Regions from separate parts of the Singulisphaera rosea genome, predicted to be linked through region 2. Evidence: riboswitches for the same ligand, from Rfam matches in the RefSeq annotation. Region 2 holds a riboswitch; each other region holds the start of a gene.
What was found. Region 2 has a riboswitch for cobalamin ahead of ACYOEI_RS07105 (DUF1559 domain-containing protein). Riboswitches for the same ligand answer to the same signal wherever they lie in the genome.
Positions count from the first base shown of each region.

Region 1: another riboswitch for cobalamin. It lies ahead of ACYOEI_RS30440 (DUF1559 domain-containing protein); the one in region 2 lies ahead of ACYOEI_RS07105 (DUF1559 domain-containing protein).
Region 3: another riboswitch for cobalamin. It lies ahead of cobN (cobaltochelatase subunit CobN); the one in region 2 lies ahead of ACYOEI_RS07105 (DUF1559 domain-containing protein).

Region 1 is NZ_JBTYIP020000024.1:131,170-141,025, reverse strand. It holds gene ACYOEI_RS30465 (EAL domain-containing protein) at 1-932, opposite strand, end outside; gene ACYOEI_RS30460 (carboxypeptidase regulatory-like domain-containing protein) at 1,713-5,861, opposite strand; gene ACYOEI_RS30455 (BlaI/MecI/CopY family transcriptional regulator) at 5,858-6,301, opposite strand; gene ACYOEI_RS30450 (class I SAM-dependent methyltransferase) at 6,460-7,152, shown strand; gene ACYOEI_RS30445 (hypothetical protein) at 7,232-7,915, opposite strand; cobalamin riboswitch at 8,257-8,457, shown strand; gene ACYOEI_RS30440 (DUF1559 domain-containing protein) at 8,574-9,560, shown strand; gene ACYOEI_RS30435 (DUF1289 domain-containing protein) at 9,589-9,822, shown strand.
Region 2 is NZ_JBTYIP020000003.1:168,390-178,245, reverse strand. It holds gene ACYOEI_RS07125 (sulfatase) at 200-1,612, shown strand; gene ACYOEI_RS07120 (sulfatase) at 1,797-3,191, shown strand; gene ACYOEI_RS07115 (PP2C family protein-serine/threonine phosphatase) at 3,279-4,124, opposite strand; gene ACYOEI_RS07110 (beta strand repeat-containing protein) at 5,035-7,380, shown strand; cobalamin riboswitch at 7,450-7,649, shown strand; gene ACYOEI_RS07105 (DUF1559 domain-containing protein) at 7,763-8,824, shown strand; gene ACYOEI_RS07100 (PepSY-associated TM helix domain-containing protein) at 9,057-9,856, shown strand, end outside.
Region 3 is NZ_JBTYIP020000019.1:175,348-185,203, forward strand. It holds gene ACYOEI_RS27150 (BON domain-containing protein) at 1-134, shown strand, start outside; gene ACYOEI_RS27155 (BON domain-containing protein) at 338-829, shown strand; gene ACYOEI_RS27160 (thiamine phosphate synthase) at 1,032-2,585, opposite strand; gene ACYOEI_RS27165 (glutathione peroxidase) at 2,942-3,529, shown strand; cobalamin riboswitch at 3,936-4,095, shown strand; gene cobN (cobaltochelatase subunit CobN) at 4,287-8,747, shown strand; gene ACYOEI_RS27175 (magnesium chelatase subunit D family protein) at 8,744-9,856, shown strand, end outside.

The sequences.
Region 1 (9,856 bases), on a different contig from region 2:
GCCATCTCCAGGAGCTTGGCTAGGATACCTGCCTTGTAGGAGTCTTGATCCACGTTGCGCACGAGTTGCATGTCGAGCTTGACGAGATCGGGCTTGAGCCGGATCAGCAAGTCCAACGAGCCAAAGCCCGAACCGAGGTCGTCGAGAGCGACCTGAAATCCGGCTTGCCGGTAGAAGTCGACGATCCTCACCATGCTCTCCACGTCCTCGATCCGATCGCTCTCCACGATCTCGAAAACGATCCGATCGGGTTGCAGTCTGGTTTCGGCGATCGCCGAAACGGTCGAGCGGAGGCAGTAGGTAGGGTCATAAATCGACGTCGGGTTAAAGTTGATGAAAAGGCGATTCGGGGTGGCGTCAAGCCCATGCGCGACCGCCGTGCGGATCGCCGTCAGGCGTGCCTGCCGGTCCAGTGAGAACAGGAAGTCCGCGTCCCGGGCGGCCTTGTAGAGAAGGCCCGGGTAAACCAGGGTGCCGTCAAGCTCCAGGCCTCGGAGGAGACATTCGTAGCCGAAGACCTTCTCCGGGTCGACGGCATGGACGATCGGCTGGAAGTGGCTGGTCAACCGGCCTTCCTCGATCATCGTCGCGAACCTTCCACCCTGGACCTGGGCGAAGAGCGTGGCCAAGGGCTGTACCGACGCCAGGTCCGCCAGGCTCGGCCCCCCCTCGGCATCGGTCACGAACGAACGAGTATCGCGCAACTCGGCTTGGCTCAAGATCTTGCCAAGGCCCTGGGCGAGGCCCAGGAGGACGCCGGCCGACAAGGGGATGGCCAACACGTTGTCATCCGGCTCGGCGTACGCGAGGTCGGATCGACGGAGGAAGCCACGCACGGTACCGAGCGTATGGGCGAGCGGGGGGGCGATGCAGAGGATCCCGGTCTGGGGGACCGGTGCTGGCAACTCGAAGCAACGAGCGCATCGGCTCATGGTGGCTCCACGACAGGATGAACGTCATTTCCCTTATTATAGAACCGGGATGCGTCGCCTTTGGCCAACATGGTCAGGGAATCCGTCGCCGTCGTCCCGACTGTCGAGGCTGGGGCCGGCCGTCGGGCCCGGAGAGGGCAAGGACGGAGTGTCCTAAGCACCCCTCACCGCAAAACATGGTTCGGAATTCAAAACCAAACAGTCCATTAAGTTAAGGCGATCAGCCCAGCCGACTCGTCGAAGTCCTGACGCTCCTTGAATTCCGGACCTTTGATTGCGGTGAGCCGTACCGAGAGCTGATCCCAGCAGGCTGAAAAACGCCTTGTTTTCAAGGCTCAAGCCCGCCTACTGGGATCGGCTCTAAGGACAGTCTCCCCCGGCATCGCAAGCGATCCAATGACCCCCACGTCGTGAAATCCCTCGTTCTCACGGTCCCTTACCAACCATTAGCCATAAGTTCAATCCTGCTTGCCTGAATGTTCGTGAGAGCACCATGCGATCATCGCTCGAACTCTGCCATGTCGACCTCGGAGAGCGACGCTCGAACCGAGGTTTGGTCAGACGGGTCAACGACCTGCTCGACGCGCCGGAGGCCGGCAGGCCTCGGGCGGTTGGGCCGCCACCGAGGCCACCTATCGGTTCTGGAACAACCGGCTCATCGACCCCGAAGACATCCGCGCGGCCCACCGCCCCGCCCGCAGGCGGATTGGCGACCGTGACGACCGCCCCGAGGGACGGCCGCCCGGCGAGGATCCGAACGTCGTCGCGCCCGGCCGCCATTCAGCGTTCCGGGTCCGCGATCAGTTCGAGCCCGGCCTTGGTCTCGCCCTCGGCAAGGGTCAGCCTGCCGCTGGTCCCGGGCGGGGCCTGGCTGGCGTCGAGATAGAACGGGGCGGCCTGGACGAACTGCTCGCCGGCGCGGATGAAGTGGAGCTCGAACGTGCCGTCGGCACCGGACTTGGTGGTCGGGTCGTAGTAGCGGTTCTCCCGCTTGTCCACGGCGCTGGCGCGGACCTCCCGGCCGGCGACGGGCTTGCCTTCGGCGTCGACCAGGCGGCCCCGGACGGTCGCCGGTTTCGACAGTCGGAGGGTCATCCCCTCGATCACCTGGCCGGGGGTCGTCCGGAACGGGTCGACGACGCCGTTGGCCCAGGTCCGCCATTGCTGGTACTTGCCGTCGTGGGCGACGAGGTTGTAGGCGATCTCGCCGCTGGCCGGCAGCCGCATGGTGAACGTGCCGTCCGGTTTGGTCTCGACGCTGAAGCGAGTGTCGCCGGTCAGCGAGTTGCCGGAGCCGGTCAGGGCGGGGGCGACGGTGGCGCCGGCGACCGGCTTGCCGTCGGGGTCGATGACCCGGCCTCGGATCGTGGCGGCCTTCTCGACCTGGATCGTCACGCGGGCCATGCCGGGCTTCATCGCGAAGTCGAGCCCGTCGAAGTTGCGCTGGAAGCCGAAGCGGTCCGCTTTCTGATAGCGGCTCCACTCATTGAGGCAGGCGTCGGACCACCACCGCGCGTAGCCTTCGGCCTCGATCGAGCCGAACTTGAAGTCGCCCGGCAACATCGAGGGGATGCGGAGGATCCCCTCGGAGTCGGAGGTCCCCGAGACGGTCGGGTTGCGCCAGTCTTTCAGGACGAGGCCCGCGACCGGTTTGCCGTCCTGGGCGTCGACCACGCGGGCCTCGAAATCAACTCCCGACCCGAGCGAGAGGTCGAGGGTCTGGGCCTCGTCGGTGGCGATCGCATGCTTCGGCGAGCGGATTACGCCAACGCCCGGGACACGAATCTGGAACTCGTACATCCCGGGTTCGACATAGAGCCGATACCGGCCGTCCTTGCCCGAGAGTCCCTCGGTCCAACATTCGCCCATGCGGGCCCCTGCCATCTGTCTCGGACCGGCGTCGGCGCGGATCGGGGCGTCTGCGACCGGTCCCCCGTCGGGCCCGAGGACCCGGCCTTCGAAGTAGGTCCGGCTCCCCATCACCACGACCCAGCCCGGCTGACCCGTGGGATGTGCCAGGAACTCGCGAGGCTCGAATCCGTCCTTGCTGAGCCGGACCTCGACCTTGCCTTGCTCGGGGACCTTGACGCGGAACTTGCCCTCCTTGTCGCTCTTCGTCTTGATGAACGGGACCCAGCTATAAGGATGGACCAAAACCCCTTCGAGGGGCTTCCCCTCGACGTCGGTGACGACCCCGGCGATCTCGTCGGGGGCAACCGTTTCGGGTCCTTTCGGCCCGCCGTCCCGAAGGGTCGGCAGCTTGATCGTCACCTCGCCTTTGCCCGTCGGGACGAGCGAGGCGTCGAACTCCTGCCCGCTTGCCAGTCGGACCTGGAACGTGACCCCCTGATTGAGCGGGATGGGCTGCCCGTCCGCCTGCATGTCGAGGCGGAAATGTCCCTGGGCGTCGGCGGTTGCCGAGGGCTGGTTCAGCGGCGAGCAATAGGTCTGGTTGCAGACGCCGACGAGCTTCGCCCCCTCGAGCGGCTTGCCCGTCGCGTCGACGATCCGACCGGTCAGGTTGACTCCGGGCGCCATCGCGAATACCGGGAGGGTGAAGGTCGGCTGGCCGTCCGGGATGAGCACGCTCCGGTTCGACTCGGTATTGCCCAGGCTCGTGTATCCCGGGACGCTGCCATTCAGCATGACATAGGCGTTCCCCGGCGGCATCCGGAAGCGATAGACGCCGGAGGGGTCGCTGAGGACCGTTACCGGCGTCGAGCCGCCGTTCATCGGGTTCCTCGCCCCGTAGACGGTGACGGAGGCGCCGGGGATCGGCTTGCCGTCGGTTGAGGTCACCGAGCCGGTGACCTTCACGCCCTCGACCAGCTTGATCCTCGCCGCGGCGGTCGAGCCCGGGGTCAGGCGGACGTCGGTCGCGGCGATGAACGTCCAGGGCCCGTCGGCGGGCACGTCATCGAGGAGGATGTTCGCCCGGCCCGCGCCGAGACCTCGGATCTCGAACCGCCCTTCGGCGTCGGTCGTCGCCTTCCCTCGGAGCGAGACGCTCGCCCCCTCGGCGATCCCTCGGAGCGTCACCGATCGTCCCGAGACCCCGACGCCGGACACGGCCGAGACGACCCGCCCCGACACCCGCGCCTCGTCGTTGAGCACGATGCGGACGGGATCCTCGGCCTTGTCGGCGGCGCGGGGCCCCTCTTTCCGCAACGCGGTTTGTGTCGTCGCCTTCCCCTCCGCCGAGGCCACCAGGGCGACCTGGGCCTGCTCGGGGAGTGCTTCCAAGCGGAAGCTCCCGCTCGCGTCCGACCGGGTAACGAAGGCCCGCTGGATCGGCTTCTCCTTCGTCAGTGCCTGGAGGGCGGGGGCGAAATAGAAGACCGGCGTCCGGCCGGAGGTCCGATACGCCCCCTCGACTCGTACCTCGGCCCCTTCGATCGGCCGGCCTGCGGCGTCGACGACCGTTCCCGAAAGCACCCGGGTGCGGGGGAGGGCCAGCGAGGTCGGGATCGCCCCCGTCGGGTCGAGCAGGTTTCGGCTCATGAAGGAATGCCCCTCCTTGAACGCGATGACCCAGATCCCCGGCTTCGGCTCGCGATCGAACCGGGCGGAGCCATCGACGCCGGTGCTTGAGGAGGTCACGTCGGTGGCCACACCCTCCTGTCCGGGATTCGTCGGGATGAGTCCGGCGACCACGGTCGCCCCTTCGACCGGTCGTCCCTCCGCGTCTTTGACGACCACCGAGAACGACTTGGGGGCAGTCCCCTGCCCTTGGCCGGCATCCTTCGGCTTTGCGGCCGGTTGCGGCGGGGCGTCGGGTTCCAGCGCCCGGCCCTGGGCCCCGCCGATCGCCGACGCCAGAGCGGCGACAGCCACGACCAGGGCGATTGAGCGGAGCTTCGACGGAGGGATGATCGCTCGAGACATGTCGTCCTCCAGAAGTCGTGTGATCCGGGTCAAGACCGTGTTCCGGTCGAAAAAGGACAGGGTTTGGCCGCCGACGCCAAGCCGCCGGAGATCGAGCCGGAGCGGACGGGCGGCGAAGTCGAGGAGCAACTTCGCGAGCTCGGCCGGCGCGACGCCTCGGCCGACGGCCATGTCGTCGCAGGCCAGCTCGGCCTCGCGGTCGAGCCGGGCCAGGAGCCAGGCGAGCCCCGGGTGGAACCAGAACGGGACCCGCGCCAGCTCGGCGGCGAGCTTCGCCAGGTCGTCCCACCTCTCCAAGTGGGCCAGCTCGTGGAGCAGGCAGGCCCGCCTCGTCGCCTCGGGCCAGGCGTCCCAGTCGTCTGGGACCAGGATCGTCGGCGCGAGGCCGCCAAGCAGGACCGGCGACCCGACCGCCTCGTGTGTCGCCATCACGACACCCCTGCGGACGCCGAGCTCCGACCGGTATCGGACCAGGGCCTCACCGGAGACGGGATTCGACGACGACCGCAGCCGGGCCAGGATCCTCCCACCCACGAGGAGACGGACCAGGGACACGAGCATCCCCGCCAACCAGGCTACCCCCAGGACGACCCTGGCCTGGCGCCAGGGTCCCAGGCCTTCGGCGACCTCGGGCTCGGGGATCGCGGACCTTTCAATGCGTGCCGGTACCTCCGAGGTACGCACCCCGGCACGGACAACGACCGGGGTCGGCGGCTGAGAGGCCGGGGTCTCGGCCGGCGCGCTCGTCCTCGGGACGAGCAGTCTTGTATCGAGCACAACCGGCCCCTTTGCGACGGTCGGCAAGGCGGCCGGCAAAGGCGTCGGTGCGGGCCGTCGCCAGGGGATCGACCACCGTGGTGCCAGGGGCAGCACCAGCCCCGCCGCCAGTGCCGACGCGCAGAGCAGGTGTCGGGTCGCCGCCCGGCGCGGGGGCCGGATCCGGAACCACGCCGCGAGGGCGAGGATCACCACCCCCCAGCGAACGGACCAATCGGCCAGGAACCAGAAGAACGGGTCGATCGTGCCATCGACGAACCGGATCATGATTTCCGCCCTCCTCGCTTCGAGGGGCCTTTCGCCTCGGAGGTCCCCGCCTCCGGGGTTTGCTCAAACGTGTCGGCGAGTTTCGCTTCGATCGACTTGAGCATCTCGGGGTCGATTTGCTGGGAGTCGACCAGCCCCAGCACCAGACGCTCGGCCGACCCCTGGAAGAACCGGCCGAGGAAGTCCGACAACAACGTCGAGGTGGCCTCGCGCTCCGTGAGCGTGGGCCGGTAGCGGTGCGCCTGGGCCTCCTTCTCGTGGGCGACCAGGCCCCCCTTCTCCATCCCCTGCAAGAGCCCGAGCACCGTCGTATAAGGCTGCCGGTCCCCGCGAGGCAGGTGCCCCATCAGCTCCCGGACCGTCAACGGCCCGGACGCCCAGAGCACCTTCAGGACCGCAAATTGCCGGTCCGTGATCGCGATCGTCTTCCGACCCGCCATCCTGGTCCTCCATTTGTCCGACGTGTCGATCGATACGCATCATTGCGTAGCCTGCGACACAAGTCAATGGCTGGCGAGAAATCGCGCCGAGGCTTCGATCGGACTTTTGCGAAGGCCTCGTCTTCACCCGCCCGAGACCTGAGCAGTAAAGTGGCGGTATGGACGAGAGCACAACGACGCAGCAGACGCTCGGCACCACGGGCGGCGACTTCCGGCTCCAGGAGTACCGCACGAGGCAAGGAGGCCGCGAGTGGACGATCCTCCACACGGGTGCAGTCCTGACCCGCGAGGACGAGTCGCGGGTCATCGAGCCGCAGGAGAACCGCCTGCCCTACGGCGTCTCCCTCTGGCCGTCTTCGATCGCGCTGGTGCACGAGATCGTCGGACTCGCGGGAGAGTTCGTGGGGAAGCGCGTCCTGGAGCTCGGCTCCGGCACGGGCCTCCCCGGCATCGTCGCGGCGTCGTTCGGCGGTAAGGTGGTTCAGACCGACCGCGACGAGCTGGCGCTCCACCTCTGCCGCCGCAACGGCGAACGGAACGGCGTCGCGGCGGTCGAGCTTCGCCTCGCCGACTGGACCGCCTGGGACGACGCCGGACGCTACGACTGGATCCTCGGCTCGGACATCCTCTACGGCGAGTCGCTCCACCCGCAGCTCCGCCGGATCTTCGAGACCAACCTGGCGGCAGGCGGACGGGTTCTCCTCTCCGACCCCTTCCGCACCATGAGCCTCCGCCTCCTGGAGGCCCTCGAAGCCGACGGCTGGCTCGTCCGCTTCAACAAGTGGGAAGTCGGCCTCGAAACGTCGTCGCGCCCGTTCGGCGTCTTCACGCTCACCCCGCCGAGCGAATGATTGGGCTCCTCAACAAACGAAGACGCCCCGAGGTTCCCCCCGGGGCGACCATCATCAAGATTCGCCGTCTCGATCGGCCTTATCGCCGACCCCCGTTGTGCCCGCCATGCCCGCCGGCGTGTCCGCCGTACCCGCCGCCCGAGTAGCTCACGGGCTGGCCGTAGCCGCCCGACTGCCCCCAGACCGGCCCACGATTCGGGGGAAGCGACCCGCCGTTGTTGGGGTAGCTGTTCCCGCCGGGCCGGGGGTAGTTGCCGCCCGACTGTCCCCAGACGGGGCCGTGGCCGGATTGGGGATACCCACTCGCATTGCCGGACCCGGGATAGCCGGGGCGCCCCCCGCCAGGATAGCCGCTCGAGCCGGGATAGCCGCCGGGACGACCCCCGCCAGGGTAGCTGCTCGAGCCGGGGTAACCGCCACCAGGGTAGCCGCTCGAGCCGGGGTAACCGCCACCAGGATAGCCATTGCCACCGCTCGGGTAGCCGCCCGAGCCGGGGTAGCCGGGACGACCGCCGCCGGGGTAGCAATTCCCACCGCTGGGATACCCGCAGTTGGTCGGCGGATAGCTCGGCGGGCAGTAGCCGCCGTCGCTGGGAGGAGGCGGGTAGTCGCAGGGGGCCGACTCCGGACGGCACTGCGGATACCCCCACTGCGACGCGTTCGAGGACGAGCCACCGTAGGTGCGTTCCCCTGCATCCGCCGCGGAGGTCATCGCCGCCACCGCCGTGCCCGCCACCACCAGCTTCAGCAAAACGGTCTTCATCGTCGGGTCCCCCATCGTTTCGTTCGTCGTGTTCCTCGCGGGGCCGTCTCACGACCCCCTTCGACAGGGTTATCAGGGACTCCACACCGACCGGACATGATCCCAAAAAAATCTTCCAGATCGACATTTTGAAGGGCGTGGATTCCGGGGCAATTGGCCGTCGACGCGGAGGGCCCAGGGCAAAGATCCCGGCGAGAATGGACTCGAGCGACAAGGCGGAGAGGGGGACCGTCGGCTTGGCCCTTCATGCGGGCCTGCCTCATTTATTGCTTTGTGACGCATTCATATCGACTAACGAATTCATGGCGGCGGTCCTTGACAGCGAAACCGGGGTGTCGCTGTAATACAGACGCTCGACGGGTGCCGCCGGCCTTTTGCCAAGGGCCGGGGGAGAATAGGGAAGACGGTGCAAATCCGTCGCGGGGCCGCCGCTGTGATCGGCCAGGATTCCGGATCCTCTGCCACTGCCGCGAGGCGGGAAGGCTATCCGGACGCCGCCACGAGCCGAGAGCCAGAAGACCTGCCCGTCGAGATCGGTTCCGACGCTTCGGACCCGGAGCTTCCGGGCGGCCCGCACGCAGGACGTCTGCGATGGGCCGCGAGCCGGGACACCGAAGCCGGATTTCACGCCCGACCCGGCGGAAAGGCTGCGTCTCTCGTGCGCCCTCGTCCCCTGGCCACGCCCCATCGTGGCTTCACGCTCATCGAATTGCTGGTGGTGATCGCCATCATCGCCGTGCTGATCGCCCTGCTCCTGCCCGCCGTGCAGGCCGCTCGCGAGGCCGCCCGGCGCGCCCAGTGCTCGAACAACCTCAAGCAGATCGGCATCGCCTTCCAGTCGTACCAGGGCACCTACAACGTCTTCCCCGCCGGCGGCTACGGCCTGAGCATGGCCAGCGTCACGGTCGCCAACCTCCCCGCGGCCCGGGCCAGGCGCATGGCCAGTTGGGGGACGGCCATCCTCCCATTTGCCGAACAATCACCGCTCTACAACAGCATTAATCAGAGCCTGTGGTACATCGAGCCCCAAAACACCACGGCCGGGGCCACCTCGCTGTCCCTCTTCCTCTGCCCCACCAGTCAATACTCGTCGCTCACGAGGCCCAACGGCGATGCCCCGTCATCGCCGTTGCAGTTCGGGCGCAACGACTACTCGGGCAACTACGGCGAGCGCGCCCTGCGATGCTTCCCCGGCACAAATTGCCAGAACAACTACGCCAACCAGGGGGATACCTCGGGGACGCCTCGCGGGGTCTTGCTGACCTCGTCCCTCCCCAATAGCTCGGTCCTCAGCATGACCGACGGCACGACCTACACCATCCTCGTCGGCGAGGCCCACGAGGCCTCGTTCGGCTACTGGATCGGCCACAAGAACTTCCTCGACCAGAGCGCCCCCATCAGCGCCCGGAACGGCACCGTGCCGGGGACGATCTGGGCGTCGTGCCAGGTGACCAGCACCTCGCCGTTACTCGGCAAGATCGGGTGCGAGTTCGGCCAGGAGTTCGCCAGCTACCACGTCGGCGGGGCCTATTTCGCCTTCGGCGACGGATCGGCCCGGTTCCTGAAAGACAACCTCGATCCGAAGGTCCTGGCCGCGGTCCTCTCCCAACGCGGCGGCGAGATCATCAGCGCCGACCAACTCTGATCCCCGCCCTCGCGAAGGTGCGCCGACGATGCCCGAATTCGTGGCCAGCCCCTGCGTGGGGATCTGCCGGATGGACAGCACCTCCGGCCTGTGCATCGGCTGTGCGCGGACGATCGCCGAGATCATCACTTGGCGCGACGCATCCCCGGACACCAAACGGCGCATCTGGGCCGAGCTCTCCTCGCGCCGCCGAATCGTGGCGAATGAAAGCCAGACGGAACACCAGGAAGTCCCGAAGGCCCACGATTCCGTCGAGCCTTGAGAATCGAGGGAGGGGTGCTCATCTTCAACCCCCG
Region 2 (9,856 bases):
AGCCGAGGGAATTCGAGCCACCCGAGGGCGGTTCGGGGGTTTCTCGATAGGACGAGGATGCCGAAACTGGGCTGCAGTCGGCTCATTCCGGCATCCCGGCCGGCCGTGCTTTGGGGCGACCCGTGTTCGATGGCCATCGCAATCGACGGGGAAACCCGCAACCCGATCGGCAAACCAAGTTCGAGAGGAGTCAGCCTTGATGCGAGAGCTGAGACAGAGATCGATGGGTCGGCTTTTGAGGATGATCGCCCTCGTGGCCGGCCTGGCCGCGGCCGGGGGAACGGACGCGGTCGCGGCGGGCCAGCCGAATATCGTGATCCTGCTAGCTGACGACCTGGGCTATGCCGACGTCGGCTTCCACGGGGCCCGCGACATCCCGACGCCGAACCTCGACGCCCTGGCCAAGGGGGGCGTCCGCTGCTCCAACGGCTACGTCTCCGGGCCGTATTGCAGCCCGACGCGAGCCGGCCTGTTGACGGGCCGCTACCAGCAGCGTTTCGGCCACGAGTTCAATCCGGGGGCGGTCGCCGCGCCCGGCGTGCGCCTGGGGCTCCCGCTGTCTGAGTCGACGATCGCCGACCGACTGAAGGCCGCGGGGTATGCCACCGGGCTCGTCGGCAAGTGGCACCTGGGGGCGGATCCGGATTTCCATCCCAACAAACGAGGATTCGACGAGTTCTTCGGGTTCCTCCCCGGGCACCACGATTATTTCGTGGAAGAGAGTCAGGATATCTATAGAGACCAAAAGATCGTGACCGAGAAGGCGTACCTCACCGACGCCTTCTCCCGCGAGGCCGTCGCGTTCATCGACCGACACAAGGACCAGCCGTTCTTCCTCGAGCTGGCCTTCAACGCCGTTCATACCCCGATGCACGCGGATGACGCCCGACTCGCGAAGTTCGCGTCGATCGAGGACAAGACCCGGCGGACCTACGCGGCCATGCTCTTCGCCCTGGACGAGGCCGTGGGGGCCGTCCTCGCGAAGCTCCGTTCGGCCGGCGTCGAGGACAACACGCTCATCGTGTTCCTGAGCGACAACGGCGGCCCGACCATGCTGGGCACGACGATCAACGCCTCGCGAAACACGCCGCTGCGTGGTTCGAAGCGGACCACGCTCGAGGGGGGAATCCGCGTCCCGTTCGTGGTCAGTTGGAAGGGCAAGCTCCCCGAGGGGGCCGTGTACGACAAGCCGGTCATCCAACTCGACATCCTCCCGACGGCCCTGGCCGCCGCCGGCGTCGCGATCGACCCGAAGGCCAAACTCGACGGTGTCAACCTCGTGCCGTTCCTCAGCGGCAAGGACCAGGGTACCCCGCACCATTCGCTCTACTGGCGGTTGGGCGACCAGTTCGCGATCCGTCGAGGTGACTGGAAGCTCGTCCGCTACGACAAGGCGCTGGACACCCCCGGGGCGAAGTCGGACGCCGCGACCGCCAAGAGTGGGCCCGTCCGTCTCTACAACCTCGCCAGCGACATCGGCGAGGCCCATGACCTCATCACCGAGCAGCCGGAGAAAGCCCGGGAGCTGCAAGAGGCCTGGAAGTCCTGGAGCGACCAACTCGCCAAGCCGCTCTGGGGCCCCGGTGCGGCCGCCAGGACGGCCGTGCGATAGTCGTCGGCCCCCTTGTCTGTCCCGAACCACGGTTTTCCCTCGAAGACCGGGTTTCTGACGTACTCGACATGGACAACCCCTTTCGGGGTATCTTCGCCGACTCCCATAGAAACTCGGCATATCAAAAAATCAATTGGCGTGGTCCGATCTCAAAGGACCATTGCAAGACAAGGAGTATGCTCCCTTGAAACGACTCGGATTCCCCCTCGCCGCGACCCTGCTGCTCGCGGCGATCGCGGGCGGGCCGGCGGTCGCCGCCGAGAAGAAGCCCAACGTCCTGTTCATCGCCGTGGACGACCTGAATCACTGGGTCGGCTACCTGGGACGGAACGCCCAGACGATCACCCCGAACATCGACAAGCTCGCGGCGAGGGGCGTGCGGTTCTCCCGCAGCTATTGCGCGGCGCCGGTCTGCAACCCGTCGCGAGCGGCCCTGATGTCGGGCCTGCGGCCGTCGACCTCGGGGGTCTACGAGAACAACAACGACTGGCGCAAGGCGATCCCAGAAGACCTGCCGCTGACGACGACGTTCCGCAAGGCAGGGTATTACGTCGCGGGGGCGGGCAAGATCTACCACGAAGCCTACCGCCGTCGGGCCGAGTGGGACGACTACTTCGAGTCCGAAGGGAAGGACCCGCTTCCTAAGGGTGACACGGGCGTCGGCGGGATCAAATTCGCGCCTCTCGACTGCAACGACGAGGACCTTCGCGAGTGGAAGATCGTCCAGTATGGCATCGACCAACTGGCCAAGGCACGCGACAAGCCGTTCTTCCTTGCGGTCGGCCTGCACAAGCCGCACATGCCCTGGAACGTCCCGCGCAAGTACTACGACATGCACCCGCTCGACGCGATCCAACTCCCGCCGCATCGCGAGGACGACCTCGCCGACATCCCCCCCGCGGGGATCAAGATGGGCAAGCCCGAGGGTGACCACAAGGCGATCCTCGAATCCGGCCGTTGGAAGGAGGCCGTGCAGGGCTACCTCGCAGCCATCTCCTACTGCGACGCGATGATCGGCCGCCTCGTCGAGGCCTACGACAAATCCCCCGAGCGGGACAACACCATCGTCGTCTTCTGGGGCGACCACGGCTGGCACCTCGGCGAGAAGCAGCACTGGCGCAAGTTCGCCCTCTGGGAAGAGGCCACGCGCGCCCCCCTCATCTGGGTCGTGCCCGGCCTCACCCAACCCGGCCAACTCTGCGAGCGCACGGTCGATTTCATGAGCATCTATCCGACGCTCACCGACCTCTGCGGGATCCCGACTCCTTCCCACATCGAGGGACGGACTATCCGCAACCTCCTCGCCGATCCGAAGGCCGCCTGGGACCAACCCGCCCTCACGACCTATCGCTTCGGCAACCACGCCGTGCGGTCCGACCTCTGGCGCTACATCCGTTACGAGAACGGCGACGAGGAACTCTACGACGAAAGAGCGGATCCCTACGAGTGGACCAACCTCGCGAAGGATCCAAGCCATGCGGCCGTCATCTCGGAATTGGCCAAACGGCTCCCCGCAACGAACCATCCCGACATCGGCGGGGTCGTCGGAGCCGCCGCGAAGAAGAAGGCGGCTCGATAGTCAAAAATCCTGTCCTGATCTGATCTGCCCTGCCCTTCCCTGCCCGAAACCCGGCTTCTTCCTCAAGCCGGGTTTCGGGAGGTTCATTCAAACGGATTTGAGCCCGAACACCTTGGCATAGACGTCGAGCTTTTCGCCGAGAGAGGGGGGCCGGACGCCGTCCCCCGTGTGGAAGAGAGCGACGAGCGTCGTGTCGTCGTCGGCCGATCGCCCCCCCCGGTAGTCCTCGACTCTCGCCAGGAGCGTTGGACCCATTCGATGAGGGTCGGAGAGGTCGAGCCCTCGAGCGAGGTTGAGCAACCCTTCTTCACCGAGCATGGCACCGGACGGGGTCGTCGCCTCGATCAGGGCGTCGGTGTAAAAGAAGACAGCGTCGCCCTGGCCGAGCGTGACCGAGAACTGGTGATAGTTCGTCTCATCGTCGAATCCGAGCGGGAGATTCCCGGCCTCGCCGACGTTCCGATCCATCAGGCCCCACGTCCCTGCCTTCGCGTGATACCAGAGCGGTCGAGGGTGGCCGGCGTTGCAGACAGTGAGCGTCTTCTTGTTCGCCAGGTAGGTGGCGATCACCGCCGTGGCGAAGCGCTGCCATTGGGCGAACTCGGTGAACTGTTGGTTGAGCGAGCGGACCAGCCTCGTCTGGCTCTTCGTGTTGATGTTCTTCCGCATGAGGTCGCGGAGCGTCGCCGAGAAGTCGGCGACTTGTGACCCGTGCCCCGACACATCCGCGACGATCAGTCGACTCGTCATCCCCCCGCCGCAGACCGACAAATAGTGAATGTCGCCCCCCCGCGCGGCCCCTTCATACGGCAGGCTGTATACCCAGGCCTCGAGCCCGGGCATGCTCAGCGCCTCCTGGACGGCATGGCTCCCGCCCCGGATCTCCATGCAATGCATCGCCGCCCCCTCGCGTGGGCTCGCTTTCGATGTCATCGGGTCCCCTCGACAAGGGTCTTCGATCGTGGCGGTTCCCGCCGGAGCCGACCTCGGTCGGTGACATCTCGGCGTTCGACGTCCAACCCGCCAGCGTAGCCGGCGCAGACGACTCTGGAAAGAGTCCTCATCGCCTCGTGACCGTCACCCCGAAGGCCGTAGATGAACATCGTCGCCGGCTGGCTCTCAGGCACTGAGACGAGCACCTTCAGTCGGAGGATGTGGTCCGCCGCTCGTCAGAGCACTTGCACGACACCCATGTCGAAATGTCCTCGTAAAGCAACATCCAACCGGCCAAAACGCGACGTATCCTAAGCAGTAGCCCGTCTCCTGCCAACGGTTCAACACGACGGCCGACGCCGACCGCCCTCATCCTGTATACGGGTTCTGATGCTTTATGGCGACATGCCACGCGATCGTGACTTGCCTAGATCTCCTCGATTCTCGGAATTCCCTCGGACGGATGGCGAGAAGAATCGGGTCGAGAGTATGAATTGGGTTGAATTCGTAGGCGGCGGGGATTGGGTTGAGCGGGGGGGTGCCAGGTTTTGATTCTGTGATCAAAAATGAATCGGCGAATGCGTGGAATGGAAAAAAGGGATGAATGTCGCGAAGAATCTTCGCCAAGACTTGGGAATGCATTCTATTGTCGAAATAGATTGAAAAAACGTGATGTTGTTACGATAAGCCTGCGAGAAGGACGGTCGGGGACGTTGTAGGAACACCGACCAACGTAACAAGACGGAGCGGCGGCCCGAAGTCCGCGCCCCCTCCGAGTCGTGCAACGACGGAGAATGCACCCTCGATGCTGGGAATCCGAGCTCTGCGCCCGCGAAGAACTCCCCGAAGATCGACCCGCCAGGCCTGGACGTTTTCGGGCGGGCTCGAATCACTGGAATCTCGGGTCGTCATGTCGGTGGCGATCCAGTACGACTACACCTATGACAACTCCGGCTTCTTCGCGAACAATCCCGCGGCGAAGACGGTCCTGGAGCAGGCCGCGGCGATCATCGGGGGTGGCCTGCACGACAGTCTCACGGCGATCACGCCCAATGCGGCCGGGGGCAACAACTGGTCGATCACTTTCGCCAACCCGAGCAGCCCGAGGTCGGGCTCGTTGGTCACGGTGAAAAATCCGACCGTGGCTGCCAACACGCTGCTCGTCTACGTGGGGGGCTTCGCCTCGCCGACCAGTGGCTATTCGTATTACACCGGCGCGGGGGAGTCTTATAGCGGCTCGAAGGATTTCATCCAGAACATCAATTCGCGAGGCCAGGCGGGGGCCCTGGGGGCGAAGCCGACGGACACCTCCCCTTGGGGCGGCATGCTCACCTTCAGCGCGAATTCGAACTGGAGCTTCGCGGGTACCGGCGGGACGCCCGGGGCCGGCCGGTACGATTTCCTCTCGGTCGCCGAACAAATGCTCGTGAGCACGCTCGGTTTCGGTACGTCGCTCCCATGGACGGCCAACGTCGACTTGATGAACCGCACCTTCACCGGAACCCATGCCTCGGTGAGCAACGGGGGGCCCGTCCCCTTGGCGACCGACAGCAACGGCATGTGGTCGACGAAGCTCTCCTCGAACGGCAAGGAGCCGTTGATGGACGGGCTGCTCGCCCCGGGCCAGCGTCGCGGGATGACCTCGCTCGACTGGGCCGGTCTGGCCGACGTCGGTTGGGTGACCGACGCGCTCTCGTTCACGACCCAACCCCCAACGAAGGTAACAACCGGAACCCGATTCGGCGTGGCCGTCACGGTCGTCGATCCCAACGGGTACAAGGATGCGTCGTTCAACGGTCCCGTCACCCTGAGGATGGGAGCAAACCCGGGCGGCGCGACGCTCGGCGGCACCCTCACCGTAAATGCCGTGGGCGGGGTGGCGACCTTCACTGGTCTGACCCTCGACAAGTCCGGCACCGGTGAGACCCTCCTGGCCACGAGCTCGCTCCTCCCCGCCTTCGCGACGACGACCCCGTTCTCCTCGTCCGCGTCATCGGCGGCGCAGCTGGCGATCACGACGTCGCCACCGAGCCGCGTGACGATCGGCGCCCCGTTCTCGATGGCTGTTACGATAAGGGACGGTAATGGGAATCCGGACAATAGCTACACCGGGCCCGTCACTCTGAGCCTCGCGACCAACCCCGGAGCTGGCGTTCTCGGTGGGACCTTGACGGCCCAGGCCGTCCGGGGGGTGGCGACATTCTCGGGCTTGACCCTAAGTGCGACAGGGGCGGGCTACCAGATCAAGGCGACCGCAACCGGCGTGTCGGCGGCGACATCCTCGGCAATCACGGTCACTCCGTCGGCGGTGACGGTCAAACCCGCGGCAACGCAGTTGGCGATCACCGCGCAGCCGCCGAGCAGCGTGAAGACGGCGGGCAGCTTTGGTCTGACGGTGACGGCGAAGGACGCGAGCGGGAATGTGGATCCCAACTACTCCGGATCGATCACGTTGAGCCTCGCGGCCAACCCCGGCGGTGCGGTCCTCGGAGGTACACCGACGGTCCAGGCGGTCCGAGGCGTGGCGACGTTTACGGGCCTGAAGTTGAACACCTCTGCGTCCGGTTACCAGATCAAGGCGACCGCAACGGGCCTTTCCGCGGCGACGACCACAGCCATCACGGTGACGCCCGCTGCGACGCGATTGGTGGTCTCGACGCTCCCGCCGAGCAGTGCGAAGACGGCGGCCGGCTTTGGTTTGAAGGTCACGGCGAAGGATGCGCAAGGCAACGTGGACCCGAATTACTCCGGCCCGGTGACGCTGAGCCTCGCGGCGAACCCTTCCGGCGGGGTGCTCGGTGGGACGCTGACGGTCCGGTCCGTGGGCGGTGTGGCGACGTTCTCGGGACTGACGTTGAACGCGGCCGGGGCCGGCTACCAACTCCTGGCTACGGCGGCGGGCTTGCAGTCCGCGACGACGACGTCCATGACCGTGATTCCCGCCGCGACACAGTTGACCATCTCAACTCAACCACCGAGCAACGTGAAGACGCTGAGCGGATTCTCGCTGACGGTCACCGCGAAGGACGCGAGCGGCAACATCGATCCGAACTACACCGGTACCATCACGCTCACCTTGGCCGCAAACCCCAGCAACGGCATGCTGGGTGGGACCTTGACCGTCAAGGCCGTCCGCGGTGTGGCGACCTTTACCAACCTCTACCTGACCAGGTCGGGAGTCGGTTATCTGATCAAGGCCACAGCCGCGGGGCTGACCCCGGCCACGACGTCGACGATCACGGCCAAGACGGCGTGAGGAGGCTCGGGGGCTCGGGGCCTCGCGATTGGGACCGCCGCTCCTTGACTGGGGCCGATGAGGTTGGTTCTAATCCCATGCTCGACGGGTGCTCCCCATCTCGAGAGGGGTCGGGAGATAATAGGGAAGACGGTGAGAATCCGTCGCGGGGCCGCCGCTGTGATCGGCTAGGCCCCCGGACATTCGTGCCACTGCCGCGAGGTGGGAAGGCGGTCCGGGAGCCGTTGGATGCCGAGAGCCAGAAGACCTGCCCGTCGAGTCGCTGTTCCGATGCTTCGGCCACGAGCATCCGGACGGGCCGCTGGCAGACGTTCTGCAACGGGCCGTGCGCTCGAGGGCCGAAGCTGGTCCCTTGCCCGTCCCGGCAGAAAGATCTCACCCCATGCCTTCCCTCCCGTCCGTCCGCCGTCAGGGTTTCACCCTGATCGAGCTCTTGGTGGTGATCGCGATCATCGCCGTCCTCATCGCGTTGCTCTTGCCCGCCGTCCAGGCCGCCCGCGAGGCCGCGCGTCGCGCCCAGTGCTCGAACAACCTCAAGCAGATCGCCATCGGGGCGATGAATTACGAGTCCTCGACGGGCGTCCTGCCGTCCAGCAGCTTCCCTTATCCCGCCGACCCCACCAGCACGAAGCCTTACCCGGACCACAGCGCGTTCGAGCGGATCCTCGGCTTCATGGAGCAGGTCCCCGCCTACAACGCCATCAACTTCTCTCGGACGATCTACGACAACGAGAACCTCACGATCGAGGGCCTCGGGATCGCCACGTTGTGGTGCCCGAGCGACTCGACCGTGTCGAAGACCGCTCCCCTGGTCCGGGTCGCCGCGGCGGCCGGCGGGATCAGCCTCCCGTTCTGGAATCCCGACCCGTTGCCGGCCGGCGTCTGGGCCCAGGCCCACGCGAGCTACCGGGGCGTCTCCGGCCTCTGGATCAACCCGCCGAAGAACATGACCCCCGCCGAGCTCCAGCGTGCCAAGGCGACCCACAACGGCATCGTGTTCATGGACAGCAACGTCCGGCTGGCCGACGTCACCGACGGCACGAGCTCCACGATGATCTTCGACGAGCGGGCCCAGGCCTACTACGTCAACGACGCCGCCACCACCCCGACGAGGGCGTTGTACTATCAGTCGATCTACGGGGCCTGGACCTACGGCTATTACTCGGCGCAGGGGATCTACAACGCGGCCCCGAACCGGTTCCGGAGCCCGTATTACCCCTCGAGCTTCCATCCCGGTGGCATCAACGTGGCCTTCTGCGACGGGTCGGTCCATTTCCTCAAAGATTCTATCGACGCCTTCCCCGTCGTGAACGACTACGCAGTGGCGGGCCCGCTCCTGAACGGGCCGAGCGGCTACAGCCTGGCCCCCAACGCGAGGATGGCGGTCTACCAGGCACTCGCCACCCGTGCCGGCGGCGAAGTGATCAGCGCCGACGCCTATTGATCCGCGAAGGTCTCGCTTTGAAGGACACCGGGCCGATGTTGCCATCGCATCCGAATCCGAGGCGCCCCAGCCGGCGCCCGTGGGGAACGATCGTCGCCACCCTGACTGCGGCCCTGGCCGTTGGGTGCGGGCCGCCCGACCCCGGGCCTCGTCCCACGCCCCCCGGCCAATCCCCGCCGGGGGCGCCGGACGCGTCGGGGCTTCCCAGCCCTCCGGGAAAGGCCTCCGAACGATGAGGTCCTACCGGGTCGTCCGCAAGGTCCACTCCGTTTTGGGCCTTGGTTGCGGCCTCGTCCTGGCCGCGACGGCGCTCAGCGGCGGGATCCTGGCGTTCCGCTCCCAAATCGATCGAGGACTCAACCCGTCCCTCTGGCGGGTCGAGCCCCTGCACGCCCGGGCGTCGCTCGATGCGGTTCGCCGCGCCGTGGAGTTGGAGTCCGCAGGTGGGCCGGCATTGCGCATGCTCCTCTTCCCCGACCGCGAAGGGGTGGCTCTCATGGCGTTCCTCGGCGGGCGAGACCCTTCGGATCGCTGGGAGGTCTTCGTCGACCCTCATTCGGCGAAGATCCAGGGCCGACGGCGATTCGGCACCGGCTTGATCGACCGGATCAAGGCGTTCCACGTCGAGCTCCTCCTCGGCAAGCAAGGCCGCCTGGTCGTTGGAGCGATCGGGCTGCTTTCCCTGACCCTCGGAGCGAGTGGCACCTGGCTCTGGTGGTGGACGAGACCCCGAAGTGTCGACGGGCCCAGGAGACGAGTTTGGACAGCCCTCGATGTCCACCGGCAGGTCGGCATCCTTGGATTGGTCCCGACGACCGTCCTGGCCGTCACCGGCGCATCCCTGATCTTCCGGCCCTATCTCGCGCCGATCGTTGAACGGATCACCGGCCCGATGCCCTTGGACCTCTCCGCCCGGTCCTCTGGGGATCGGACGCAGGCCCCGCCGTCGCTCGACCGGATCTGCGAGCTGGCCGCAAGAGCCTATCCCGACGCCCGGATCACGAGGCTCTATCTCCCCGAAGGACCGGAAGG
Region 3 (9,856 bases), on a different contig from region 2:
TGGCGCAGGACACGCGGGGGGTCGATCGAGTCGTCGACGAGCTTGCGTTGGCGCCGAGGCCGCGGACTATCGAGACGGATCGGGCCGAGCCCGTCCCGACGGGCGTGGCGACCGGACTGCGGGTCGTGAGGTGAGGCCTCGCCCGGCCGGCTCGTATTCCTGAAGTGATATGGCCGTGCCGGGGGCCATCCCCCGGCACGGCCTGAGACAGGCATCTCCGTTCGGTAATACGAACGAGGGACGCACGGGCGTGCCGGCACGCTACTTGCGGACTCCCTTCACCAACACACCTCGATCGACCTCCGTGAATCACGACCTCTTTCCATGGAGTCTGATCATGTTCCGCGCAGGCACTGCCGCTTTCCTCTCGCTCGCCTTGGTTTCCGCGGTCCATGCCCAGGACGGCCCGCTCAACCGGATCGGCCGCAGTCTCGACAAAGCCGGGAAGAATATCCGGGCGTCGGTCGAAGACGGGGTTGCGCGTGGGGAGATCACCGCCCAGGAGCGGGATCTGCTCAACCGCGTCACCAAACGGATCGATTGGGACAAGAAGATGGCCGGCTCGACCCTGCGGCTGGAAGCGCGGCCGGGTGGCGTCGTCGTCCTCCAGGGGTCGGTCACCAGTGAGGCGTCCAAACTGAGGGCGGTTGACCTGGTGGAGAACACCACGGGCGTCACATCGGTCGTCGATCAGCTTGCCGTGGTCAAGTCGGTCCGGGTCATCCAGGCCGACCCCGCCGTAATCGAGGCTCAGACCCCCGCTGCGGCGGTGGAGGTCGAGAGGCCGATCGTGGTGAGCCCCGGCGCGAAAGTCATTGTCCGGCCGTGATGCGGTGGGCGGCCGACCTTGACCTCGTCTTCGCTAACCTGGCTTGAGGGCCGTTCAAGTTCCACGGCCACCCGCCTGCCGGTCGAGTCTGCACGACCTCGGGAAATGCAAACAGGGCGACCTCACCTTCCCGTGAGTCGCCCTGTCGTTTTGTTCTCCAGACGCCCAATCCCGACGTCCGGTCATTTCGGCTCGATCCGATTCAGCCGTCGAGATCGAGGGCGTCGAGCTGGGCGCGGAGCTTGGCGGCGGCGGCCTTGGGGCGTTCGGCGCGGACGATGGCGGAGCTGACGGCGACTCGGGTGGCGCCGGCTTCGAGGACGCGTTCGAGGTTGTCTTCGCTGATGCCGCCGATGGCGAACCAGGGGAGGGTGGTGGTCTCGGCGGCGAGCTGGACGAAGGCGAGGCCGGCGAGGTCGGAGAAGTCTTTGGTGGTGCTGGCGAAGACGGGGCCGACGCCGAGGTAGCTCGCTCCGTCGAGGATCGCGCGGTCGAGCTGCTCGCGGTCGTGCGTGGAGATCCCGATCAGGGGGACGGACCCGACGATTCGTCGGGTATCGCGGAGGGTCAGGTCGTCTTGACCGAGATGGACCCCGTCGGCGCCGGCGAGGCGGGCGAGGTCGGGTCGGTCGTTGACGATGAACCGGGCGTGGGCCTGGGCGGTGAGGATCCGGACTTCCCGGGCCCTGCGGAGCCACTCGCGATCGGGGATCGCTTTCTCGCGGAGCTGGATGACCTCGACGCCTCCGGCCAACGCCTCGCCGACGATCCAGGTCAGGTCGCCGAGGGTGGGGAGGCCGCCGACGAGGAGTTGGAGTCTCGCCGGGCCCAGGACCCGCGCGGAGGCCACGGCGGTGAGGGTGAGCTTCTCGAGCGTGTAGACGTCGTAGCGGAGGACTTCGAACCGTCCGGCGAGCCAGACGTCGACGAGCTTGCCGTACTCCTCCAGGGTCCTGAGGGCCTCGGCGGTCCGCTTGAAATTCGCGGTCAGGACGGCGCGAGGGTTCTCGCGGGCCTGCTCGGAGGTCGTCATGATGTGCGTGCCGACGTCGCCTCGGGTGTCGCGCGAGGCGATGAGCAACTCGGCGTCGAAGCCTCGGACGGCCTCGGCGAGCCGGTGGCGGACCTCCTTGAGCCGCTTCGTCAGCGCGGGGTCGCCGAGGACGAAGCGGACGTAGTCCTCGACGACGCGAAGCCCTTCCCGGGCTCGATTCGCCGAGGCGTCGAGGATCCGGCCGAGGTCGACGGCCTGGGTCGGTTCGACGAGCTCGAGCGGGGGGATCTCGTCGGCCATCGGGATCGGCCCGGCTTCGGACGCGGCGCCAGGCGTCAGGCTTTCGAGGAGCGACTCGAGCTCGATCCCGACGCCGGCCAGGAGGTCGGCGGCCGGTCCCGGGGTGGCGACCATCCCCGCGAGCAGGTGCTCGGTGCCCACCTGTCGGCCCCGTTCGAGCGACTTCGCCCGGAGGGTCGCGTCGTTGATCACGGCCCGGAACGAGGGGGAAAAGGGAAGGGCTGAAGCACCTTCCGGCGTCTCGAGTCCATCCTCGTCCGGCCCGCCTAGTCCGAGGGCCTGGTAGAGCCGTTCCGACTCCAGCCCCGACTGGGTGAGCAACTCGGCGGCGCGGCTCTCGGCCTCGTCGATCAGGGCCGCGAGCAGGTCGATCGGCTCCGCGGCCGAGGCGCCGCGCAGGAAGGCACGGACTTGGGCTCGTCCCAGGGCCCTCGAGGCGCCCTCTGTCAGAGAGTCTTGCATGGCTTGATCACTCGGGTCCGACGGAGGTACGCGGGGTGATGACCTTCACGACCCCTCGGCGGCCGCTTGGACCTCACGACGTCCTCGAGAGGCCCGTTCGGCCCCCTTCGCTGGCCCGGCTTCGCCGGGGAGTCGAGGCGAGAACCTCGCGTGGGGGACGCCGCCTGGAGGGCCACTGTTCAAGATATCGAAATCTCTGGACGCGAGAGCCCCCGCCTTGATTTCCGAAATAGGCCTTGCCATGATAATGCGGTAGTCGCTCCTCCTACAATGTCGGGTTAGTCGCACAAGCCAGGGCGGCCCTTCCTCCGGGCCGTTGCGTTCGTCCCTCCCTCCTCCTTGCACAGGAATCCACAGTGCTCGACCGTATCCTCCCCCTTCTCCTGGCGACCCTCTCCCTGCTATTGGTCGCGCGGGTCACCCCCGCGGATGAACCCGCCAAGAAGCCCACGTCCGTGCACGCGTTCCAGGCCAAGGACATCGACGGGAAGACTGTGGACCTCGCGAAGTTCAAGGGCGAGGTCCTCCTGATCGTCAACACCGCGAGCCAGTGTGGGAATACGCATCAGTATGCCGCGCTCGAGACGGTCTATGGGAAATACAAGGCCGATGGCTTCGAGGTGCTGGCCTTCCCCGCCAACGAGTTCGGGAACCAGGAGCCCGGCACCGACGCCGAGATCAAGTCGTTCTGCAGCTCGAAGTACAGCGTGACGTTCCCGCTCTTCGCGAAGATCGTCGTCAAAGGGGAGGCGATCCACCCCCTTTATGGCTTCCTGACGAGTCCGGAGACCAACCCCAAGTTCTCCGGACCCATCAGCTGGAACTTCGCCAAGTTCCTGGTCAACCGCAAGGGGGAGGTTGTCGCCAGGTTCGACCCTGAGGAAGGTCCCGACTCGGAGAAGGTTGTCAAGGGGATCGAGAAGGCCCTGGCTGACCCGAAGTGAGCTGGCCGCGACGGAGGAGTGAGGAGACGGGAGGTCGAGGGCGCGGTGCCTTGCGGGATGAATTGGTCGAGCACGAGTGAGAAACCCCGGCCGGTTGGTCGGGGTTTTCGCTTTGCATCCCACCTTGGGGATGATCTCGTCGTCGACTCTGTCCGGGGACGCTTGGCCGTGGCGTGGGTCGGATTTTCGCGGTCGTGGTTCAACCCTCTCGCTTACTTCGTTGTGCTCGGCTGGAAAAACGGATTAAAGTCGGATTCAATTTATAATAATTTGGTTTGGTACTTCTTGGATGTCTTGCCTTCGGCGGAGTCGTCCTTCCTGCCGATGGATAGGCTGTGCCGGGCAGGTATGGGTTGTCGGAGGGCTCGAGTCTCGGCTAAGATCGCTCGCGGTACGAATGTAGGCTGAGGCTTGCATCCGTGCAAAGCTGGGGGCATCCCCCCCTCAATGAAAGCGGCGAAGCCGGTGTGATTCCGGCGCTGTCCCGCAACTGTAACCTGGGCGCGAGGCTGCCACAGCCTCGTCGACCGGGAAGCCAGGTCGACCGCTTGAGCTTATCCCCATATACCTCGAGGAAGGTGAGGGAAATCCATGTCCGAAGTCTCAGGCTCACGCACTCCCCCGTCGCTCGATCCCACGACCCGGCTCCGGAATTGGGCGGAACCGCCCGAAGCTCGCTCCTAGCCGCGAGACGCCGGATCCCCCGCCCCGAAGTGCGCGACCCTCTCGCGCCGTGGCCTCATAAGTCGATCGAGCCATGCTTGGCGTCCAGGCGACGGTGTTGGCCCATGCCAACTCGAGCCCGATGACCGAGCGAAACGCGAGCCGGAGCCTAATCCCCGTGTCATTGCGAGCGAATCGCCGTCGTGTCTTGAGGAACGATGGGAAGACGATCCACGTCTTGCCCCGGCGCGGGCATTTGTTGGTCTGCCAGCGGGGATGCTGCTGCGGGCGCGAAGACCGTGGCAATCCGATCGTTCCCCTCGATTTCTACAAGCAAGAGTACAAGCGTCGAGGGATCCGGGACAACGTCCAGCTCACCATGAGCGGTTGCCTGGGGCCTTGCCCGCTGTTGAACGTGGCGCTGGTGCTCTTCGACGGCCGCCGAGTCTGGTTCCAGTCGATCAACCACGAGTCGCGGATCCTGGCGATCTACGACTACATCGACCGGATGCTGGCGGCCGATCGCTACCTCCCGCCGACGGCCGAGCTTGCCGAACTGGCGTTCGACTTCTACGCCTGGCCCGAGGAGGCCGTGCTCTCCGGCGAATCGTCTCACGATCGAGGCGAATTCATCGATCCGGGCTCGAAGCTCGTCGACGAGATCTTGCTGCTTTCCCACGCCGACACCGACCTCCTGGCGCTGCGGAGGGCGATGGCCGACCAGCCTGTGGGACTGCCCATGGTCCGGACGGCCAGTCTGAACCGGGTGAAGAGCGACGAGCACCTGGCATCGCTCGTGGACGACGGCGGCCGGGTCGCTCGCGTGGTCGTCGCACGCGTCCACGGCGGCCCGGACGACCTGCCGGGGTGGCGTCGGCTGGCGCAGTATGCTCGTCAAACCGACCTGAGGCTGCTGCTCATCAGCGCCGTCGGACCGACCGACCCGGAATTCCTCGCGGGCTCGACCGTCCCGACCGCCGTGATCGAGCGAGCGGCCGCCTATCTCCTGGCGGGCGGGACGGCCAACATGGAGAACCTCGTGCGGTTCCTGGCCGACGAACTCTTGCGGGCGGAGCTTGGCTTCTCGCCGCCCGGGAGTCCGCCGCGTCACGGGGTTTATCACCCGGATCTCCCGCTCGAGACGACGTTGGCCGAATGGGGAGCCTTGCGTGATCCGTCGCGGTCCACGGTCGGTCTGCTCTTCTATCGCGCCCACTGGCTGAGCACGAACCTCGAGTTCATCGATGCCCTGGTGCGTGCGATCGAAGCGGCGGGGGCCAACGCCCTGCCGGTCTTCACCGACTCCTTGAAGGAGCCGTCGAGGGCGTCGGAACGTCCTTCGGCGGCCTGGCCCTCGGCGTTCGACCTGTTCTACGACGGGGACAATCGGCTGATCGACGTGCTCGTGACAACCATGTCATTCGCGATGGCGGAGACCCGGAACTGGACCCACGGCGGATCGGTGGATGCGCTGGAGTCTCTCGACGTCCCGATCCTCCAGGCGATTGCCAGCGGTTCGGCGAAGCCGCAGTGGGAGGCGAGCCCGAGAGGGCTCGGGCCGCTCGACACGGCGATGAACGTCGCGGTGCCGGAACTCGACGGGCGGATCATCACCGTGCCCGTCTCCTTCAAGGAGTCTTCAGGGCCGGGTGCTCTGGAGGCGCCTCGATACGTGCCCGAGCCCGACCGGGCCGCACGGGTCGCCGGCCTCGCCGCGAGATTCGCGACGCTGGGCAGGCTCCCGAACGAACAGAAGCGAGTCGCGGTCATCCTGACGAATGCTCCGGGCAAGGCCGCTCGGATCGGGAATGCCGTGGGGCTCGATGCACCCGCCTCGCTGATTCGGCTGTTCGCGGCGATGCGCGAGGCGGGCTACCGGATCGAGGGTGTACCGCCCGACGGCGATGCACTGATCCATGAGTTGATCGACCGGTGCTCCTATGATGAGACGTTCCTGACGACCGAGCAGCTCGCCAATGCCGCGGGGCGCGTTCCTGTGGAACAGTATGCCGCGTGGTTTGAGGAACTGCCCGAGAGTTTGAGACGCGGGATGATCGAGCAGTGGGGGCCGCCGCCAGGCGCGGCCTACGTGCAGGACGGGGCGATCTCGCTGGCGGGACTGGAGCTGGGAAATGTGTTCCTGGCCCTCCAGCCGCCTCGAGGTTACGGCATGGATCCCGCGGCCATCTACCACCAGCCCGACCTGCCGCCTCCCCACAATTACTATGCCCTCTACCGCTGGCTCCGAGACGACTGGGGCGCCGACGCGATCGTCCACTTCGGCAAGCATGGGACCCTGGAGTGGCTGCCCGGCAAGGGCGTCGGCCTCTCGAGCGGTTGTGCCCCCGACGCCTTCCTGGCCGATCTGCCGCTGTTCTACCCGTTCATCTTGAACGATCCCGGCGAGGGCGCCCAGGCGAAGCGGCGCGGGCATGCGGTGGTCGTCGACCATCTGGTCCCCCCGCTGACGAACGCCGGCGTCTACGGGGAACTGGAACAGCTCGCACAGCTCGTCGATGAGTACTACCAGGTCGAACTGCTCGACCCGTCGAAGCTGCCGGTCCTGCAACGCCAGATCTGGGACCTCATCAAGCGGGCGCGACTCGACCGCGACCTCGCGCGGCTGATGACCCAGGACCACGGCGATCACACGCACGATTGGGACGAGGGCCTGACCGCCGACGGCACTCCCGTCTCGCTCGCGAGCATGCAGGGACGCGAGGTTGCCCACCTCTTGGAGGACCTGGACGCCTACCTCTGCGAGCTTGCCGGGGCGCAGATCCGAGATGGCCTCCACATCTTCGGCCAGGCCCCAAGGGACGAGACGCTCGTCGAGTTGCTTCGCGCCCTGACCCGGCTGCCGAACCTGGAGGCTCCGAGCCTTCGTGCCTCGGCCTGTGCCCTGTTCGGGCTCGATCCGGATGAACTCCAGGACGGGCTCGGAAAGCGACTCGACGGCGAACGGGACGAGGCGGTCCTCAGGCTCGCGGATCGCACCGGCAAGCCGATCGTGACTCGGGGGGATGCGCTCGAGGCGGTCGACTCGCTGGTCGGCCAGTTCTTAAAGGCCTTGCACCGCGACGGGTTCGACGGGGAACGGGTCGGCGAGGCGATCGGGTCGGCGTTCGGCGACGAATTTCGAACCGACGAAGTGCTGGCCCGGATCGGGGCTTTCATCTGCCGGGACCTGGTTCCGAAGCTCGCGAAGACGGAGGAGGAGACGACGAATCTGCTCGCGGCGCTCGGAGGTCGCTACGTGCCCCCCGGTCCCAGCGGAGCTCCGACCCGAGGCATGGCCCACGTGCTGCCGACGGGCCGGAATTTCTATACAGTCGACCCGCGAAGCCTCCCCTCGCCGTCGTCCTGGGAGGTCGGACAGGCCCTGGCCCGCGAGGTCGTCGAGCGTCATCGAGTGGCAACCGGCGAGATGCCCGAGCGGGTCGGCATCAGCGTCTGGGGCACGAGTGCAATCCGGACGCAGGGGGACGACGTTTCCCAGGTCCTCGCGCTCCTGGGTGTGCGGCCGACCTGGCACCGGGAGAATCGTCGAGTCCTTGGGTTCGAGGTGATCCCCCTCGAAGAACTGGGAAGGCCCCGGGTCGACGTTGTCATTCGGATCAGCGGATTCTTTCGTGACGCGTTCCCACACCTGATTAGCCTGTTGGACGAGGCCGTCGAATGCGTGGCCACGCTCGACGAGGAACCCGAGCGGAACTTCGTCCGCAAGCACTACCTGACCGACCTGGCCGCCGGCCTCGATGAGGGTGGCTGCGAGTCCGATGCCGAGCGGAAGGCTCGCTATCGCGTTTTCGGGGCCAAGCCGGGCAGCTATGGGGCTGGGATCCTGCCGTTGATCGACGAGAAGAACTGGACCGAGCCGGGCGACTTCGCCGAGGCCTACGTCAATTGGGGCGGCTACGCCTATACCTCCGAAGGCCAAGGAGCCGACGCCCGCGAAACCTTCCGCCATCTGCTCTCGGGCGTCCAGGTTGCCTTGCACAACCAGGACAACCGCGAGCACGACATCTTCGACAGCGACGACTACTTCCAGTTCCACGGGGGGATGATCGCCACGATCCGCGCCCTCTCGGGTCGCGTGCCGCGCCAGGAATTCGGCGATACGCAGGATCCGCGTCGGCCCAAGGTTCGCGACCTCAAGGAGGAGACACTCCGCGTCTTCCGCACCCGAGTCGTGAACCCGAAGTGGCTCGACGCGATCCGTCGGCATGGCTACAAGGGGGGACTCGAGCTGAACGCGACGGTCGACTACTTATTCGGGTACGACGCCACGACGGGGGTCGTCGAGGACTGGATGTACGACCAGGTCGCCGGAGCCTATGCCTTGGATCCGACGATGCGTGCCTTCCTGGAACGGAGCAACCCCTGGGCTTTGCAAGCGATCGGCGAGCGGCTCGTCGAGGCCGCCGAGCGTGGCCTCTGGGCCGAGCCCGACGCCGAGACCCTCGATTCTCTCAAAAAGATGATCCTGGAAACGGAAACGGCCCTTGAGATGCGAGCCGAGCCGCCCGCGTCGCGCCCGAGCGGACGAAAATGAACGGACACGACATCGGCTATCCTTTTGGCGCACTCGTCGGGCAGGAGGCGCTCAAGACGGCTCTGCTCATCGCTGCGGTCGACCCGAGTCTCGGCGGCGTCTTGATCCGAGGTGAAAAGGGGACCGCCAAGAGCACGGCGGCACGAGGTCTGGCCCGGCTGCTGCCGACGCTCCGGGCCGTGGAGGGTTGTCCGTTTCGTTGCGACGTCGATTCGCCCTGGCCCGAGTGCCCTTCGTGCTCGGAAGCCTCGGCAGACCGACGGGCGGTCGAGGCGTCACCGCCCCACGTCGAGTTGCCCATCGGCGCCACCGAGGACCGGATTCTCGGGGCGTTCGACCTGGACCGCATGCTCAAGGAGGGGCGATCGGCCTTCAAGCCCGGCCTACTTGCGCGTGCCCATCGTGGGATCCTCTATGTCGACGAGGTCAATCTCCTCCCCGACCATCTGGTCGACGTGCTCCTCGACGCGGCGGCCTCGGGCCTCAACACGGTCGAGCGCGACGGGATCTCCGCCCGACACCCGGCCCGCTTCATCCTGATCGGTAGCATGAACCCCGAAGAGGGAGAACTGCGGCCACAGTTGCTCGACCGGTTCGGCCTGATGGTCGAGGTCGCCGCACCGACCGACTTCAACCTCCGTGCCGAGGTCGTCAGGCGCCGGCTCGAATTCGAGTCGGATCCCACCGGATTCGCCTCACGCTGGGAGGCCGAGGATCGGGCGCTCGGTGCAACGATCGCGGAAGCCAGACTCCGGCTCCGGGAGGTGGTCGTCGCCCCCGGCCTGCTCACGGCCATCGCCCGGGTTTGTTGCGAAGCCCAGGTTGACGGACTCCGCGCGGATATCGCCCTCTACAAGGCGTCCCGGGCTCTCGCTTCGCTCGATGGCAGGGGTCGCGTGCGGAGGGACGACCTCCGTGCCGCGGCCGAGTTCGTCCTGCCTCATCGGCGTCGTCGCCAACCGTTCCAGCAACCCGGCCTCGACCGCGACGCGATCGAGCGGGCGCTGGGACCGGACGAACCGGAGTCGGACACCCAGCCGCAGAACGGGGACCGTGTGGCTTCGCCTCCTCGGTCGGAGGACGAGTCCGGAGATGAGGACGGCTCGCCC